Regions from separate parts of the Paenibacillus sp. JL3B1040 genome, predicted to be linked through region 2. Evidence: predicted binding sites of a transcription regulator. Region 2 holds the regulator's gene; the other holds the start of a gene.
The links. The regulator NrdR, encoded in region 2, represses ribonucleotide reductase genes. The targets are predictions, from matches to a motif close to AACACNATATATNGTGTT.
Positions count from the first base shown of each region.

Region 1: a site for NrdR is predicted at 1,623-1,640, ahead of ACZF99_RS09715 (adenosylcobalamin-dependent ribonucleoside-diphosphate reductase). Genes of this name have one in related genera too.

Region 1 is NZ_CM169317.1:2,191,849-2,195,261, forward strand. It holds gene ACZF99_RS09710 (DEAD/DEAH box helicase) at 1-1,162, opposite strand, end outside; gene ACZF99_RS09715 (adenosylcobalamin-dependent ribonucleoside-diphosphate reductase) at 1,816-3,413, shown strand, end outside.
Region 2 is NZ_CM169317.1:1,769,599-1,773,011, forward strand. It holds gene coaE (dephospho-CoA kinase) at 1-407, shown strand, start outside; gene ACZF99_RS07855 (lytic transglycosylase domain-containing protein) at 404-967, shown strand; gene ACZF99_RS07860 (alpha/beta-type small acid-soluble spore protein) at 1,043-1,264, opposite strand; gene nrdR (transcriptional regulator NrdR) at 1,400-1,870, shown strand; gene ACZF99_RS07870 (phosphate ABC transporter substrate-binding protein) at 2,057-3,016, shown strand; gene pstC (phosphate ABC transporter permease subunit PstC) at 3,104-3,413, shown strand, end outside.

The DNA.
Region 1 (3,413 bases), 420 kb from region 2:
TCAGCTCCATCGCTTTTTCCGCTTTGCTGTTGGCTTTGATCTGGCGGATCAGGTCGACGAGATCCCAAATCCGGTCGCGGATCGGGGAGTCGGGAGCCAGCTTCTTCGACAGGTTGACCAGCGTGACGAACACGGCGTCGCGGCTGCTGCACACCTCGCGCTGCAGGGTGACGAGCGACAGCATGCTGTTCAGGTCGCCGGCGGCGGCGTTATATTGATCTTTAATGAAGGAAGTAACTCCGTCGTACAGATTCTTCTCTTCTTGGGATAATTCCACGTTGATGTTGCGGACGATCCGCTTCGTGAACTCCAGCTCGCCGTCGCCGCGCCGGTTGCGGATCATGACCTTGGCCAGCTCGTCCTTGAGCTGATCCTCGTTCTTCGGCAGCCGTTTGTCGACAACGAAGTTGGCGGCAAATTCGCTTTGCCCGCCCAGTTGGCCCGGCTTGAGCAGCGTGATCAGGTTGAACAGCTCGCCCAGGTCGTTTTGCACCGGGGTGGCGGTCAGGAGGAGGCAATATTTTTTCCTTAGCTGCAGCATGAACTGATAATTGGTCGTTTTCTTGTTCTTCAGCTTATGGGCCTCATCGACGATGACCAGATCGTATTCGTTGTTTAGCAAAATATTCTTATGCGGGTCGCGTTTGGCCGTGTCCATGGAAGCGACAACGACGTCGTTGTGCCAGGAATGCTCTTTTTTCTGAGCCACGGCCGGTATGCCGAACTTCTGGTTCAACTCCCGGACCCATTGCAGCACCAGGGAAGCCGGCACGAGAATCAACGCCTTCTTCACCAATCCGCGCACGATATATTCCTTTAAAATCAAGCCGGCTTCGATCGTTTTGCCGAGGCCGACCTCGTCGGCCAGAATGGCGCGTCCGCGCATTTCGAACAAGACCTTGCGGGCCGTTTCGGTTTGGTGCGGCAGCGGGGTGACGCTTTGCAGATGCTTCAAGCACTGCATTTCCTCAAAGCTCGTGACGAGCGAAGCGGTTTCAGCCTCAAGGGCAAGGTTAAACAGCTTCCAATCGTCCCAGGGGCCGCCTTTTTCATGCCTCGTTTCCAGTTCGCTGAACCAATTCCGGTCAAATTCGATCGGGATCCGCGAATTCAATTCCGGCGGTTCGGCCGGATTGGAAGGGCCGGGGGGATGAGGATTCATGATGTAAAACCTCCCTTTCGGTGCGTCGTAGGTGTAGTATGGACGAAAAAGGAGGAGTTCATAACTTTTGAGAGGAGGGGAGCATTGGCCTAATCCTATTTTGCCGGGCATTTTGCACCATTATCCCGTTGAATCAGTTCACAGGGAAGGAGCGAATTCTGTGATCTGAAGACCGGGATTTGAGACCTGTGGTCTGTGGTTAGTTCGGTCCACTTTAACTCGCTCCCTTCCGCTTCACCTTATCGAAAGGGATAATCGTTCAAAGCAGCCGCGCAATAATCCAAGAGCCAAACCCCGCTTGATTTGGAAATGGTTACATGGCGGTTTCATAGATTTAGGTCCAAAAAATAGAGAGAATCGGAGCAAACGGGTGTTTGGGCGAGCCGCATTCGGAATTAAGCCTAAAATTTCAACCTGTCCACCTGTGACAACGAGATATTGTATAGTATAATGGTATTCGCACACAATATATTGTGATTTATACATATGATAATACCGTTTATAGCGTGTGCGCGGCGGTTTTCAAGCGGGCGTATTTTCGTTTGAAACAGCGCTTTTTTCGTTTTTTTCGCCTAATTTCGGCTTTTGAAATCAGCGCGAATGACCGATATATGGATGGATCTCTGAACCAAACTTTTAGGAGGGTGTTTTCTTTGAAAACTGTGCAGAAACAGCGCCTTGAGGGGCTAAGCGAAAAAATCTTCTTGGACCGGTACGCCTGGAAAGACGCGGACCCCAGCCATGCCAAAGTCGGCGACGTCGTCCTCGTTCTGACGAAGGACGATCCGAAATTCCCGACGAAGGAAGTCGGGGAAGTCGTTGCCCGCGAAGGCCGCAAGGTAACGGTGAAGACTCGCCGGGGCGAGCTGGTCGAATCCGACGTGGAGAAACTGACCCTCAATATCGAGAAAACCCCTGAAGAAATGTGGGACCGCCTGGCCCAAGCGATGGCTTCCGTCGAGGAAACGCCGGAGCTGCAGCAGGAATGGGAAGAGAAGTTCCGCTATATTCTGGACGATTGGAAGCTGGTCCCGGGCGGACGGATCGCAGCGGGCGCCGGCGCCAGCGACGAACTGACCTTATTCAACTGCTACGTGATTCCGTCGCCAAAAGACAGCCGCGGCGGCATCATGGAAACTCTGTCGGAAATGACCGAGATCATGGCCCGCGGCGGCGGCGTAGGCATCAACCTGAGCTCCCTGCGTCCGCGCCGTGCGGTCGTGAAAGGCGTAAACGGCTCTTCGAGCGGTGCCGTATCCTGGGGCGGCTTGTTCAGCTACACCACCGGCTTGATCGAGCAGGGCGGCAGCCGCCGCGGCGCGCTGATGCTGATGATCAACGACTGGCATCCGGACGTGCTCGATTTCATCACCGTCAAGCAAACAATGGGCCAGGTGACGAACGCCAACCTGTCGGTCTGCGTGAGCAACGGCTTTATGGAAGCCGTCAAGAAAGATCTCGATTGGGAGCTGGTGTTCCCGGACACGACTTACGAGGACTACAACGAAGTGTGGGACGGCGACCTCGATAAGTGGAAAGCGGATGGGCGCAAAGTCATCCATTACCGAACCGTGAAGGCGCGCGAGATCTGGCACACGATCATCGAATCGGCCTGGAAATCCGCCGAGCCGGGCGTGGTGTTCATGGAATACTACAACCAAATGTCCAACAGCTGGTATTTTAACCCGATTATCTGTACGAATCCGTGCGGCGAGCAAGGCTTGCCGGGCTGGGGCGTCTGCAACCTGTCGGCGATGAACCTGTCCAAGTTCTACGACGAAGAGAACCACGACGTCGCTTGGGACGATCTTGCGACAACGACGCGTTATTCGGTCCGTTTCCTGGATAACGTCATCAACAAAACGCCTTATCATTTTGAAGAAAACGAGAAGAACCAGAAGAAAGAGCGCCGCGTCGGCCTCGGGACGATGGGTCTGGCCGAGCTGATGATCAAGCTGAACATCCGTTACGGCAGCCCGGAATCGCTGGAATTCCTCGATAAATTATATGGCTTCATCGCCAAGGAAGCCTACCTCGCGTCCGCGGACATCGCGGAAGAGAAAGGTTCGTTCCCGGCCTTCGAAGCGGACAAATATTTGCAAAGCGGCTTTATGAAAGTAATGACGGAAGTGTATCCGGAAGTAGGCGAAGCGGTTCGCACGAAAGGCGTCCGCAACGTCACGATCATCACCCAAGCGCCGACCGGCAGCACCGGAACGATGGTCGGTACCTCGACCGGGATCGAACCGTA
Region 2 (3,413 bases):
ATCGCAAGAAGCTCGGCGACATCGTCTTCTCGCATCCGGAGGAGCGCAAGGCGCTGGAGGCGTTGACGCATCCCGCCATTCGTTCCGAAATGAAGCGACGCCTGGACGAGCTGGAAGAAGCCGATCCGTACAGGCTGGTGGTGGCGGATATCCCTCTGCTTTACGAATCGGGTCTTGACCCATTATATGAAGAAATTATGGTCGTGTACGTGCCCCGGGAGCTGCAGTTGACCCGATTAATCCATAGAGACGGGTTATCCCGGGAAGAAGCGGAGCAGCGGCTGGGCGCCCAGACGGATATCGAATTAAAAAAGGAGAGGGCGGATATATTGATTGATAACAGCGGTGGACTTGACGAGACGGAGCGGCAGATTGACGTCTTTTGGCGGGATAAGGGACTAGGATGAGGTGGCTACGTAAAAAAAGAGTCCTGCTTCTGCTGTTCATCGGTTTCACGATCCTGATTTTTTTTAATTCCGCATGGCTTTCGTTATTTTATCCGATTTATTATAAAGAAGAAATTCGGTTGCATTCCAAAAACAACGGCTTGGATCCGTTTATCGTCGCGGCGATTATCAAGGTAGAGAGCAATTATAAAGCGGGGGCGGAGTCGCGGAAAGGTGCGCTCGGCATTATGCAGATCATGCCGGACACGGCGGAATGGGTGATCTCCAAGGCGAAGCTGCCCGAGACGACGCTGGAAGAAATCCGCAATGAGACGGAGATGAATATTCGAATCGGTACTTGGTACCTCGGATCGCTGTCCGATCAGTTCGATGGCAACCCGATCGCCATGATCGCCGCTTATAACGCCGGACCGACCCATGTGAAGAACTGGTTGAAAAGCGGGCGTTGGGACGGGCGGCTGGAGACGGCCCAAGACATTCCTTTTGGCGAAACCCGACATTACGTACAGCGGGTCTCCCATTACTACCAGCAGTACCTGAAGATTTACGACGAGTTTTAGGCGGTTCTTTCACGAAAAATAAAAGGAAGCATTGGCTGGCTAAGCGCCACCCCAATGCTTCCTTCGGTGATCGGATTATTTGAATTGACCTGCCAGCTGTTGTTCAGCCAAGGTCACCAGACGTTTCGTAATGAAACCACCGATCGAACCGTTTTCGTAAGAAGTCAGGTTACCAGCATATCCGTCTTGTGGGAAAGAGATGCCAAGCTCCTGAGCGATTTCGTATTTCATTTGATCCAAAGCTCCGGAAGCTTGTCTAACCACCAGGTCGTTCGAAGAGTTATTATTTTGGGCCATGATTGTTCACCTCCTTGTGGTTGGTAACAGTATTATGTGCCGCACTATCAACTTCAATCCGATAAATTTATAGTAATTTATTGCCATGAGGGAACAGGGCTGTTATGACGGCATATTGAGGGGAGGTGCTCTAGTTTGAAATGTCCGTATTGCGATTATTTGGGGACCAAAGTGCTGGATTCGAGGCCGGCCAACGAGAACCGCTCGATCCGCCGCCGCCGCGAGTGCGAGAAATGCAGCCGGCGATTCACGACATTTGAAATGGTGGAGGAAATGCCGCTGATCGTCATCAAGAAGGGGGGAAGCCGAGAGGAATTCAGCCGGGAAAAAATGCTGCGGGGCTTGATTCGGGCCTGCGAGAAACGCCCGGTCTCCGTGGAACAGCTGGAGTCGATCGTATCCGAAGTGGAACGCTCCCTGAGGCATTCGGCCAACGCGGAAGTCGAAAGCCGGGAGATTGGCGAACTGGTGATGGAGCAGCTGTATCCGGTGGATGAGGTGGCTTATGTCCGTTTTGCTTCGGTATACCGCCAATTTAAGGATATCAACATGTTTATGAAAGAACTGAAAGGCCTGCTGTCCAAAAATACGGGGGTCACGGAATAGCTTTACTAATAAAGGGAGAACTCTTCGCCGGGCGGCGGGGAGTTTTTTTTATTATTTTGCAAAGACTAACAAAACCGAGGAGATTTGTCCCTTCATTTTACACAAAGTTTACAAAACGAAAACACAGGATTGATCTTCGCTTTCTATAATCAAATTGTAAATCAAATAAGGGGGATACCTAAGACAATGAAAAAGAGTATGCTATTGGTTTTGACTTTGGTGTTAAGCTTAACGCTGGCGGCCTGCGGTCAAAACAACAACGCAGCACAAAACAACACGGCCGGAACGAACGGCGGCACTACGGATGAAGCGTCCGCGAACAACGGCGGAAATGCGGCGACGACGGACTTGTCCGGATCGATCCTGGCTGTAGGTTCCTCGGCGTTGCAACCTTTGGTAGACCAAGTTTCGAAAAAATTTATGGATCAAAACCCTAACGTTTCTATACAAGTCCAAGGCGGAGGCAGCGGTACCGGGCTGACGCAAGTTTCCGGAGGTCAGGCGGACATCGGGAACTCCGACGTTTTTGCGGAAGAGAAGCTGGAAGCCGCTCAAGCCGGCGAACTGGTTGATCATCAGGTCGCTGTCGTAGCAATGGCCGCCGTTGTGAACCCGGACATTACCGTCGACAATTTGACGAAGGACCAACTGGTGCAAATTTTCACTGGCAAAGTAACGAACTGGAAAGACCTTGGCGGTCCGGATCAAGCGATCCAAATCGTAAACCGTCCGTCGAGTTCCGGGACGCGCGCGACGTTCGAGAAGTACGCGCTCGGAGTCAAAACGGAAGACCTGCAAGGTTCAATCCAAGAGGATTCCTCCGGTACGGTTAAGAAGCTTGTTGGCGAAACGCCGGGAGCCATCGGATATCTTGCCTTGTCTTACCTCGACGATTCCGTGAAAGTCGTGAAATACGAAGGCGTCGATGCAACGGAAGAGAACGTAGCGAACGGGACTTATCCGGTATGGGCCTACGAGCACATGTATACAAAAGGCGAGCCGAATGAAGTCGTCAAAGCGTTCCTGGACTACATGGTTTCTCCCGATGTCCAAGGCGACAACGGCGACGTTGTAGAGCTCGGTTATATTCCGATCAGCAAAATGCAAGTCCAACGCGATGTTGAGGGCAACATCACGCAGAAATAACGAGCAGGACTCGATAACATCATATCGGCACGGCAAGAGGCGGATGGTTCTGCCTCTTTCTGTGCTGTTATTAAAGGGAGAGGTTTCATGGCTCAGTCCGGCGGAAGAAAAAAAATACAACCGCATATCATCGAGGAATGGACCGGCAAGATCTATGCGTCGTTTTGCATCGTGCTGCTGGTGGTCACGATCTTCTCGATGGTTTATTTTGTTGCAACTAAGGGGTTAAGCACCTTTTTTCAAGACGGGATCGCATTTGGCGAAATATTCGGCAGCACGAGTTGGAAACCGGATGGGGAACCTCCGTTATTCGGCGCCTTACCGTTTATCTTGGGGTCGTTCAGCACCTCGATTTTGGCGGCGCTGATCGCGGCCCCGCTCGGCATTTGCGCAGCTT